Regions from separate parts of the Streptomyces sp. NPDC046349 genome, predicted to be linked through region 2. Evidence: riboswitches for the same ligand, from Rfam matches in the RefSeq annotation. Region 2 holds a riboswitch; the other holds the start of a gene.
The links. Region 2 has a riboswitch for cobalamin ahead of ACZ6JS_RS01315 (ribonucleoside-diphosphate reductase subunit alpha). Riboswitches for the same ligand answer to the same signal wherever they lie in the genome.
Positions count from the first base shown of each region.

Region 1: linked by a shared signal. The riboswitch ahead of ACZ6JS_RS21525 (ABC transporter substrate-binding protein) and the one ahead of ACZ6JS_RS01315 (ribonucleoside-diphosphate reductase subunit alpha) in region 2 are both predicted to bind cobalamin.

Region 1 is NZ_JBVJFK010000009.1:26,771-32,036, reverse strand. Features, by position in the region: gene ACZ6JS_RS21545 (hypothetical protein) at 1-312, shown strand, start outside; gene ACZ6JS_RS21540 (SMI1/KNR4 family protein) at 344-871, shown strand; tRNA gene ACZ6JS_RS21535 (tRNA-Trp) at 942-1,018, shown strand; gene ACZ6JS_RS21530 (PASTA domain-containing protein) at 1,167-1,811, opposite strand; cobalamin riboswitch at 1,927-2,066, shown strand; gene ACZ6JS_RS21525 (ABC transporter substrate-binding protein) at 2,109-3,101, shown strand; gene ACZ6JS_RS21520 (FecCD family ABC transporter permease) at 3,098-4,126, shown strand; gene ACZ6JS_RS21515 (ABC transporter ATP-binding protein) at 4,123-4,932, shown strand; gene ACZ6JS_RS21510 (VOC family protein) at 4,902-5,266, opposite strand, start outside.
Region 2 is NZ_JBVJFK010000001.1:270,019-275,284, forward strand. Features, by position in the region: gene ACZ6JS_RS01300 (helix-turn-helix domain-containing protein) at 1-147, opposite strand, end outside; gene ACZ6JS_RS01305 (hypothetical protein) at 229-453, shown strand; gene ACZ6JS_RS01310 (ribonucleotide-diphosphate reductase subunit beta) at 571-1,587, opposite strand; gene ACZ6JS_RS01315 (ribonucleoside-diphosphate reductase subunit alpha) at 1,587-3,968, opposite strand; cobalamin riboswitch at 4,104-4,225, opposite strand; gene ACZ6JS_RS01320 (GNAT family N-acetyltransferase) at 4,277-4,774, opposite strand; gene ACZ6JS_RS01325 (hypothetical protein) at 4,773-4,985, shown strand; gene ACZ6JS_RS01330 (CstA-like transporter-associated (seleno)protein) at 5,030-5,227, opposite strand; gene ACZ6JS_RS01335 (carbon starvation CstA family protein) at 5,224-5,266, opposite strand, start outside.

The DNA.
Region 1 (5,266 bases), on a different contig from region 2:
CTGCCGGTGCTTGCCGCGCAGGACGGGGCGGTGCCCCCGTGCGAGGGGTGGAGCATCGTCCCCAGGCTCACGCTGTGCGTCGTGGACGGCCCCGGCGATGCCGGGCTGGTCGTTCCCGCCATGGCCGCGCCGGTGCTCGACGGATCCGGCGGAAGCCCCCGGGCCGGCGACATGGCCGACTGGTGCGCGGACGCCGAACGGGCGGGCGGAGTGGTCGTCCTGTCCCTCGAGGCGCTGCCCGAGACGCTGGACTGGCCGCACCTCCTGCGCTCCGGCACCTCCCGCGGCGGCTTCCTTCCGGCCCTGGCCTGACCTGCGGGCGTCGCCCCGTTAGTGTGTGCGGGTGACGCTCAACGACGATCGACGGTTCCCCGCCGCACTCGCCGCCGCGCTGGCGGTCCCCTTCGGCCACGCGGACGGAGACGGGGTCGACTTCGACCCCTTCGAAGCCTTCCTGTCCGCCGAGGACACCGACGACTGGTTCAGGGCGTGGACGGGGAACAACGACGTGGACGGCGGCGCCTTCCGTGTCTTCGGCCAGGACGGATCCGGCGGATACGCGGCGTTCTGGATGGTCCGCCCGGGCCGGCCGCTCGCCGAACAGCCTGTGGTCTTCCTCGGGTCCGAGGGGGAGACGGGCGTCGTCGCGCGCGACCTGGACGACTTCCTGTGGCTGCTGGCCGACGGGTGCGGCCCGTACGAGGCTGCCGCGCCCTACGGGGCCGACCGGACCTCGCGCCCGGACGAGGCCCTGACGGCCGTCGCCGACCGGTTCGCCCCGGGCGCGCGGCGTACGGCCGGTGCCGTGGTCGAGCTGGCGGCCGAGGAGTTCCCCGGCTTCGACGACATGATCATGGAGCTCTGTCGCTGATCCCGTCCGGCGACGCGACGGGAATTCACTGGATCGCAGGGCCCGGCCGTGCCATGGTTGGTCTCGCCGAAGGGGTGTAGCTCAGCTGGTCAGAGCAACGGTCTCCAAAACCGTAGGCCGCAGGTTCGAATCCTGCCGCCCCTGCCATGAGGGAAGGGAGCCGAGCGGCTCTCGTCCTCGCCGAAGTATGAGCCCCGTCGATGGTTCGACGGGGCTCGGCCGCGTTAAAGGCCGGCCGGGCGGCCGTCGTCTCGCGAGGTCGGCACCCCGCCAGGGTCGGAACCGCGGGAAAGGCCTACGGGCAGGACTCTTCCGTCTTGACGACCTGGAACGACACCGGCTGCCCCGTCAGAGCCGTCCCCGGCTTCGGATCCTGGGAGCACACCTTCCAGTTCGACTCCTGCAGCACCATGCGGCTCTGGACGGCGTCCTTCACGGTGATGCTCGCGTGGGACGGCAGCGCCCCGCGGACGGCCTTCATGCCCTGCCCGGCGAAGTCCGGCATCGTGCTGCCCGCAGGCTTCGGGGGCGGTGCGTCGGCGGCCGGGCAGGACTCCTCCAGCTTCACGGCCCCGAAGTCCACGGTCGTACCCGTGTCGACGTCCGCGCCGGCAGCCGGAGTCTGGGAACAGACCTTCCAGTTCCGGTCGAGAGCCTGGAGCCGGTCGCGGCCCAGCGCGTCGTGGGACTTGAGGAGGGCGAACCCCGCGGCCTGCGCTTCGTCCTGGGCGCTCTGGAGTCCCTTGCCGACCATGTCCGGGAGGGTGGCGGTCTTCGCGGAGGTCGGGGCACTGGAGGCCGGAGCGGGGGCGGAGTTCGCGGCGGGCGCGCTGGGCGCAGCGGGGGGCTTGCCGGTGTCGGTGGTCTGCGGATTGCATGCGGTGAGGGCGAGAAGTGCGGCGGCAGTGGCGGCGAGAGCGGCGGTGCGGTGTGTGCGCATCACGCCATCGTGTCCGGTGTGTGGGCGGCGTGAGGTCTGTTGACGTACCCGTGACACAGCGCGAGCCCGCGTGACCGCGGGACTCTCAGGGCCCGGCACCCCGGTCCACGTGCGCGTTCTGGCAGACTGGGGGCGCACGACCAGGCGGTGCAGGACAGGAAACCGGTGCGATTCCGGTGCGGTCCCGCCACTGTGACCGGTCCTCCCCGCGCGGGACACCGGGAGTCAGACACTGACGCACCGCCTCTGCTCCTTCACGACGACCAGGGGACGCGGATCCCCCGGAGAGGCCACGCCATGTCGCGTTCCCGCGCCGCCCTGCGCGCGCTCACCCCTGTCACGCTTCTGATATCCCTGACCGCCTGCGCCGGCTCACCCGGCGGCGGGCAGGACCGTGCTGCGGAGGACGCCGCCGCGCCGGGCTTCCCGTACACCCTCACCAACTGCGGTGTGAGCAACACCTATCAGGCCCCGCCCCGGCGGGCGGTCACCATGAACCAGCACGCCACCGAGCTCATGCTCGCCCTCGGCCTGGGCGACCGGATCGCCGGCACCGCCTACCTCGACGACGCCGTACTGCCCGCCTACAAGCCCGCCTACGACAAGATCAAGGTGCTGGCCGAGGAGTACCCCTCCAAGGAGATCCTGCTCGGCGCCGATCCGGACTTCGTCTACGGCGGTTACGCCAGCGCCTTCGACAGGACGCAGGGCCGCGACCGCGAGGGACTCGCCGAGTCCGGCATCGACTCCCGCCTCAACGTGGAGTACTGCACCGAGGGGCCCGTCGGCCTCGACCAGCTCAAAACCGAGATCACCGAGGTCGCGCGGACCTTCGGAGTACCCGACCGCGGTGCGAAGCTCATCGAGGACGAGCAGCGCCGCATCGACGCCGTGACCGCCCGCGTCAAGGACCTCCCCCGGCCGACCGTCTTCGCCTACGACTCCGGCGAGGGCACCGCCTCCACCTCCGGAGGCAACGGCGTGGGCAACGAGATCATCTCCCTCGCAGGCGGCTCCAACGTCTTTGCCGACCTCAAGGACACCTTCGGCGACGTCGCCTGGGAGAAGGTCATCGAGCGCAAGCCCGAGGTCGTCCTCATCTACGACTACGGCGGTACCACCGTCGAGGCCAAGAAGCAGCGCCTGCTGAACGACCCGGCACTGGCGGACGTGCCCGCCGTGAAGAACCGGCGGTTCGTCGTGCTGCCGCTCTCCTCGGCCGTCCTCGGCGTCCGCGTGGCGGACGCGGTGGAATCGCTGGGGAGCCAGCTCCACCCGAACCCCGCGTGAGGCTCCGCACCGGCGCGGTCCTCGCCGTCCTCGCCGCCGCGCTCGCCGTCTCGGCGATCGCGGGCCTGGCGCTGGGGCCCGTACGGATCGCCCCCGGCCGCGTGCTCGACATCGTCATCGGCGGCCTGTCGGGGAACCGGCCCACCGGGGCCTTCGCCTCCATCGTGTGGGACGTGCGGATGCCGCGGATCCTCCTCGGCGCCGTCGTCGGAGCGGGGCTCGCCGTGGCGGGCACCGTGCTCCAGGCCCTCGTACGCAACCAGCTCGCCGACCCGTTCCTCCTCGGCGCCTCCTCCGGGGCCTCCGCCGGAGCCGTCCTCGTGATCGTCTTCGGCACGACCGCGGCCGGTTTCGGCATGGGTGTGCCGCTGGCCGCCTTCGCGGGCTCCATGGCCGCGCTCGTCGCCGTCTACGCGATGGCCCGGCGCGGCGGCACCATGACCACCGGCCGGCTGATCCTGGCCGGCGTGGCCGTCCAGTACATCCTGTCCGCTCTCACCAGCCTCGTCCTCGTCCTCGCCGCGCACCCCGACCAGATCCGCTCCGTGCTGTTCTGGACCCTCGGCGGGCTCGGCGGGGCGCGCTGGGACGAACTGGCCCTGCCCACCACCGCGCTCCTCGTCGGCGGCGCGCTCCTCCTCGCCCTCGCCCGGCCGCTCGACCTGCTCCTCACCGGGGAGGAGGGCGCGCACACCCTGGGCCTGGACACCGGACGCTTCCGCGCCGCCGTGTTCGTCCTGACCTCCCTCGTCATCGGCGTGCTCGTCGCGTGCAGCGGCGCCATCGGCTTCGTCGGGCTGATGGTCCCGCACGCCGCCCGGATGGTCGTGGGCGCCGGACACCGGGCACTGCTGCCCGTCGCCGCGCTGGGCGGGGCGGTGTTCCTGATCCTGGCCGACCTGATCGCCCGTACGGCCGCAGCCCCCGAGGAGATACCGGTGGGTGTCGTCACCGCGCTCGTGGGCGGGCCGTTCTTCCTCTGGATGCTGCGCCGCTCCAGCCGTACCGAAGGGGTGACCGGATGACGGACCCGACCGGACCGGCCCGGCCGGTGCAACTGGCCCTCGAGGCCGTCCGCTACGAAACGGACGGGCACACCCTGCTCCACGGGATCGACCTCACCGCGCGGGCCGGCGAGACGGTGGGGGTCGTCGGCCCCAACGGCAGCGGCAAGACCACCCTGCTGCGCTGCGTCCACGGAGCCCTGCGGGCGACCGGCGGCAGAGTGCTGCTCGACGGCGCGGACGCGGGCGCGCTCACCGTCAAGGAACGGGCGCGCCGCGTGGCGGTGGTGCCGCAGGACGCGAGCGGCACCCTCGGCCTGACCGTCCGCGAGGTCGTCGCCATGGGCCGCAGCCCGCACAAGCGCTTCTGGGAACAGGACGGCCCGGACGACGTACGGCGCGTCGCCGACGCCCTGGAGACCGTGGGAGCGGCCGGCTTCGCCGCCCGCCGTTTCGACGAGCTGTCCGGGGGCGAACGGCAGCGCGTCCTGGTGGCCCGCGCCCTCGTCCAGGACCCGGGACTGCTCGCCCTCGACGAGCCTACCAATCACCTGGACATCCGCTACCAGCTGGAGGTCCTCGGCCTGGTCCGGGCCCTGCCCGCCACCGGTCTGCTCGTTCTGCACGACCTGAACCTCGCGGCCGCCTTCTGCGACCGCCTGTACGTCCTGGCGGGCGGCCGGGTCGCGGCCTCGGGGACGCCGGCCCAGGTGCTCACGGAGGACCTGCTGGCCGAGGTGTACGGCGTGCGGGCCCGTGTCGGGGTGCACCCCGACACGGGCTCGCCCAACGTCGTCTACCTGCCCGTGGCGGCGGGCTCCTGGTAGCCGTACGGGCGCGTGATGATCTCCATCCCGTGCCCGGTCGGGTCCGTGAAGTACACGCCGCGGCCCCCGTCGTTGTGGTTGATCTCGCCCGGGAGCCTGCCGTGCGGGTCGGCGAAGTACGCAATCCCGCCCGAGCGGATCTTCTCGAACGCCGCGTCGAACTCCTCCTCGGAGACCAGGAAGGCGTAGTGCTGCGGCGTGATGGCCCCGGCCGGGACGGCAGCGAAGTCCAAGGTGACTCCGTTGGCGGTGTCGACGGGGATGAACGGCCCCCACTCGGGCCCGACTTCGAGACCGAGGACGTAGGCCAGGAACTCGGCGGACTCCCGGTTGT
Region 2 (5,266 bases):
CAGGGGGCCGTCCTCCGCCGCGCACACGGCGTAGTCGTAGACCGGCAGGCCGTGGTCGCTGCGGTCGATCCCGAAGACTTCGCAGAAAATCCCGAACTCGAAGGGGGCCACTTCGTCGAGGAGGGCCACGGCCACGTTGGTCAGCATGCATCCAGTGTGGCAGTAATTCACTCTTTCATGACAGTCCTGCCACTCGCGGGGTTGTGCGTACAGAGGGACAGTGGAGACATGAACACGTTCCTGAGCTACCTCGCCGTCCTCGCCGTCGCCTCCCTGCTGCTCGCCCCCAGCCTGTACGGGGTCCTGCGCGAGCGGCGGACCGACCGGCAGCTGCGGGCCGTCGAGACCCGGCTCGTGTGGCTGCCGCGGCAGAAGGCGGGCGGCATGCCGCCCACCCCGCGCCAGCGCGGACCGCGCTCCGCGGCGTGGCGCCGCGGGCGCCTCGCCCACTGAGCCCGCCGACGCCCTCCCGCAGGCGTCCCTTCCCCCGCCCCGGACCGCGAAGAGCCGAGACGCGATCACGTCGCGTCCCGGCTCTCGGCGCATCTGGGACCGGAAGTCCCCGTCCGGCTAGAAGTCCTCGTCCAGATCGACGGTTCCCTCGACGGCGACCTGGTAGGCCGACGGGCGGCGCTCGAAGAAGTTCGTCAGCTCCTGGACGCCCTGCAGCTCCATGAAGGAGAACGGGTTCTGCGAGCCGTACACCGGGGGGAACCCGAGACGGACCAGGCGCTGGTCCGCGACGCACTCCAGGTACTCGCGCATCGACTCGGTGTTCATGCCCGGCAGGCCGTCGCCGCACAGGTCGCGGCCGAACTGCAGCTCCGCCTCCACGGCCTCCTTCAGCATGTCGGTGACCTGCTGCTGGAGGGCGTCGTCGAAGAGCTCGGGCTCCTCCTTGCGGACCGTGTCCACGACCTCGAACGCGAAGTTCATGTGCATGGTCTCGTCACGGAACACCCAGTTGGTGCCGGTGGCCAGGCCGTGCAGCAGACCGCGCGAGCGGAACCAGTACACGTACGCGAAGGCGCCGTAGAAGAACAGGCCCTCGATGCACGCGGCGAAGCAGATCAGGTTCAGCAGGAAGCGGCGGCGGTCGGCCTGCGTCTCCAGCCGGTCGATCTTCTCGACCGAGTCCATCCACTTGAAGCAGAACTGCGCCTTCTCGCGGATGGAGGGAATCTCCTCGACCGCGTCGAAGGCGGCCGCGCGGTCGTCCGGGTCGGGCAGGTAGGTGTCGAGCAGCGTCAGGTAGAACTGGACGTGCACGGCCTCCTCGAACAGCTGGCGCGACAGGTACAGGCGCGCCTCCGGGGAGTTGATGTGCTTGTAGAGCGTCAGCACGAGGTTGTTCGAGACGATCGAGTCGCCGGTCGCGAAGAACGCGACCAGACGGCCGATCATGTGCTGTTCGGCGGGCGTCAGCTTCGCGAGGTCCGCGACGTCCGAGTGGAGGTCGACCTCCTCCACCGTCCACGTGTTCTTGATCGCGTCCCGGTAGCGCTCGTAGAAGTCCGGGTAGCGCATCGGGCGGAGCGTGAGCTCGAAGCCCGGGTCCAGGAGGTTCTTGTTGTCGGTGGAGCTCATTACTGGCATGCCTCGCAGGACTCGGGGTTCTCAAGGGAGCAGGCCAGGGCATCGGCGTCGACGGCCTGCGGGAGCGCCGCCGGAGCGGCGGTGGCGGCCTGCGCGGCGCGGGCGATCTTCGTCGCCGGACGCGAACGCAGGTAGTACGTGGTCTTCAGCCCCTGCTTCCAGGCGTACGCGTACATCGAGCTGAGCTTGCCGATGGTGGGCGTCTCCAGGAACAGGTTCAGCGACTGCGACTGGTCCAGGAACGGCGTACGCGCCGCCGCCATGTCGATCAGGCCGCGCTGCGGGATCTCCCACGCCGTGCGGTACAGCTCGCGGACCTCGGCCGGGATCCAGCCGAAGCCCTGGACCGAGCCGGAGGAGTCGCGCAGTGCCTCGCGGGTCTGGGCGTCCCACACGCCGAGCTGCTTGAGCTCCTCCACCAGGTAGCCGTTCACCTGGAGGAACTCGCCCGACAGGGTCTCGCGCTTGAACAGGTTGGAGACCTGCGGCTCGATGCACTCGTACACGCCGGCGATGGAGGCGATGGTGGCCGTCGGAGCGATCGCCAGGAGCAGGGAGTTGCGCATGCCGCTCTCGGCGACGCGGGCGCGCAGCGCGTCCCAGCGCTCCGGCCAGTTCAGCTCGACGTCGTAGTGGTCCGGGTGCAGGACGCCGCGCGCGGTGCGGGTCTGCTCCCAGGCCGGCAGCGGGCCGCTGCGCTCGGCGAGGTCGCAGGAGGCCTCGTACGCGGCCAGCATGATGCGCTCGGAGAGCTTGGTGGACAGGGCCTTCGCCTCGGGGGAGTCGAAGGGCAGCTTCAGCTTGAAGAAGACGTCCTGGAGGCCCATCGCGCCCAGGCCCACCGGACGCCAGCGGGCGTTGGACCGGCCGGCCTGCTCGGTCGGGTAGAAGTTGATGTCCACGACGCGGTCGAGGAAGGTCACCGCGGTGCGGACGGTCTCGTCGAGGCGCTCCCAGTCGATCTCGCCGTTCACGACGAAGGCGCCGAGGTTGACCGATCCGAGGTTGCAGACGGCCGTCTCGCCGTCGTTGGTGACCTCGATGATCTCGGTGCACAGGTTCGAGGAGTGGACGACGGTCCCCGGCTCGGCGGTCTGGTTCGCCGTGCGGTTGGAGGCGTCCTTGAAGGTCATCCAGCCCTGGCCGGTCTGCGCGAGGGTGCGCATCATCCGACCGTACAGGTCGCGGGCGGGCATCGTCTTGCGGGCCAGGCCGTCGGCCTCCGCCTTGCGGTACGCGGCGTCGAACTCGTCGCCCCACAGGTCGACCAGCTCGGGCACGTCCGCCGGGGAGAACAGCGACCACTCGGCGTCGGCGTTCACGCGGCGCATGAACTCGTCCGGCACCCAGTGGGCGAGGTTCAGGTTGTGGGTGCGGCGCTGGTCCTCACCGGTGTTGTCGCGCAGCTCCAGGAACTCCTCGATGTCCGCGTGCCAGGTCTCCAGGTAGACCGCGGCGGCGCCCTTGCGGCGGCCGCCCTGGTTCACGGCGGCGACGGAGGCGTCGAGCGTCTTGAGGAACGGCACGATGCCGTTGGAGTGGCCGTTGGTGCCGCGGATCAGCGAACCGCGGGCGCGGATGCGGGAGTACGACAGGCCGATGCCGCCCGCGTGCTTCGACAGGCGTGCGACCTGGTGGTAGCGGTCGTAGATCGAGTCGAGCTCGTCCAGCGGCGAGTCCAGCAGGTAGCAGGAGGACATCTGCGGATGCCGGGTGCCGGAGTTGAAGAGCGTGGGGGAGGAGGGCAGGTAGTCGAGGCGGCTCATCAGCCGGTACAGCGAGGCCACTTCCTCGACGGCCTGGACGCTCTCGTCCGCGGCCAGGCCGCAGGCCACGCGCAGCATGAAGTACTGCGGGGTCTCGATCACCTGACGGGTGATCGGGTGGCGCAGCAGGTAGCGGCTGTGCAGGGTGCGCAGGCCGAAGAAGCCGAACCGGTCGTCGGCGCCCTCGGCGAGGGTGTGCTCGACCAGCGCGTCCAGGCGGCTCGCGTGCGTGCGCACGAACTCGGCGGTGCGGTCGGCGATCAGGCCCTCGCGGTGGCCGACCTCGACGGAGGCGGAGAACGAGGTGGAGCCCTGGCTCGCGGCCTCGTCGCGCACGGCCAGCGTCAGCAGACGGGCGGCGAGCTTCGAGTACGCGGGGTCCTCGGAGATCAGCCCGGCCGCGGACTCGGTGGCCAGACCGCGCAGTTCGGCCTCGTCGGCGGCGGAGCTGCGGCCGCGGAGCGCGGCGGCGGCGACGCGGCCGGGGTCGGTGTCGGGGAGGTCCGCCGTCAGTTCGGTGAGGGTACGCAGCAGCGTGGCCCCCGGGCCCTCGGTGTTGTCGCCAGAAACGGACTCGGCGCGCGGTGCGGAAGGCGCGATGGTCACGGCGGGAGCTCTCCCTCGCTCGGCCCGGTCATCGGCGGTCGGGCGCGGGCGCATGCGGGCGTGGCAGGAGGGCACACCGCATGGCGTCCACCGGCCCAACCGCGAGGCCCGGACGTGTCGGCACCCGGTTCGGTCGATCCGGGCGCGCTGCCGGCAGGTCATCGGACTTGGTGTCCGGATGCCGGACACTTCATACCGTTGCGGGACAGTTCCGGATTCCCACCGGATTCCCCTGCGGCGACAGCAGGCATGAGCATACATGTGGGGGCGCCCTTGTGCGGCAACCCCCACATGTAGTGTCGGCGTGGCTACAGCTTGAGTCGATACGTGAGGAGTGTCAGGCCCTCGATGGGCCCCCAATCCCGCTCCGGAGTGCGTACGAAGCCCAGCCGGGCGTAGATCCGGTGGGCCCCGGCCATGCTGCGCTGGGTGGAGAGGACGACCCCCGTGACGCCCTCGACGGCCCGCGCCCGGTCCACGCACGCCCGCACCAGGGCCTCGCCGACGCCCCGGCCGCGGGCCGCGTGGGCAACCGCCAGCATCCGGAACTCGGCCTCGTCCGGGCCGGCGACGTCGGCGAGCGGGCTGCCGGGTGCGGCGAAGGTCACCCCGCCGAGCAGCCGCCCGTCGCGCTCGGCGACGAGCACCTCGGCCAGCGCGGCCCGGCCGGCCACGTCGCGCAGCACGTTCAGGTAGGCGTCGTCCTCGTTGAAGTCCAGGTGCCCGTCGGCGAGGTAGGCCTGCGCCGTGATCTCGCCCAGCTGCGCGTAGTCGGCGGGCACCGCCGTTCTGATCACCATGTCCATGCGGTCGAGTGTGCAGGACGTCTGTCGGCGCCCGGCGCTGTCGTCGGAGGCGACACCGTCGGGGACCACGTGCGAGGTCTCCGTCCACAGCCAGCCCCACGGCGGGCGGTACGAGAGCGTTCACCTCGTGCCGTGTGGAACGGACATCGCGCTGCCCGGCCCCGTCGGCGTCACCCTTCAGACCGAGGTCCTCAAGGACTGGGTGCGCTGAGCAACGCGCAAGGGCCCCGCCGACGGCGGGGCCCTTCGCATGGTTCAGCAGCAGCGGAAGCCCTCGCGGGGGTCCGCCTCGCGGGCGTCCGTGCGGGCGCGTTCGAAGGCGCGGCGGGTGAGGACCTCCGCGTCCGGGTCGTGCGAGCGCGCGTGGGCCACGTACCGGTCGTAGGCGGCCTCCCCGGAGAACTCCCGTACGTAGAACCGGGCCCTGGCCAGCACGCTCCGTACGGTGTTCACCCCACCGGCTCCTTGACCTGCCCGCCGCCGGAATCGCGG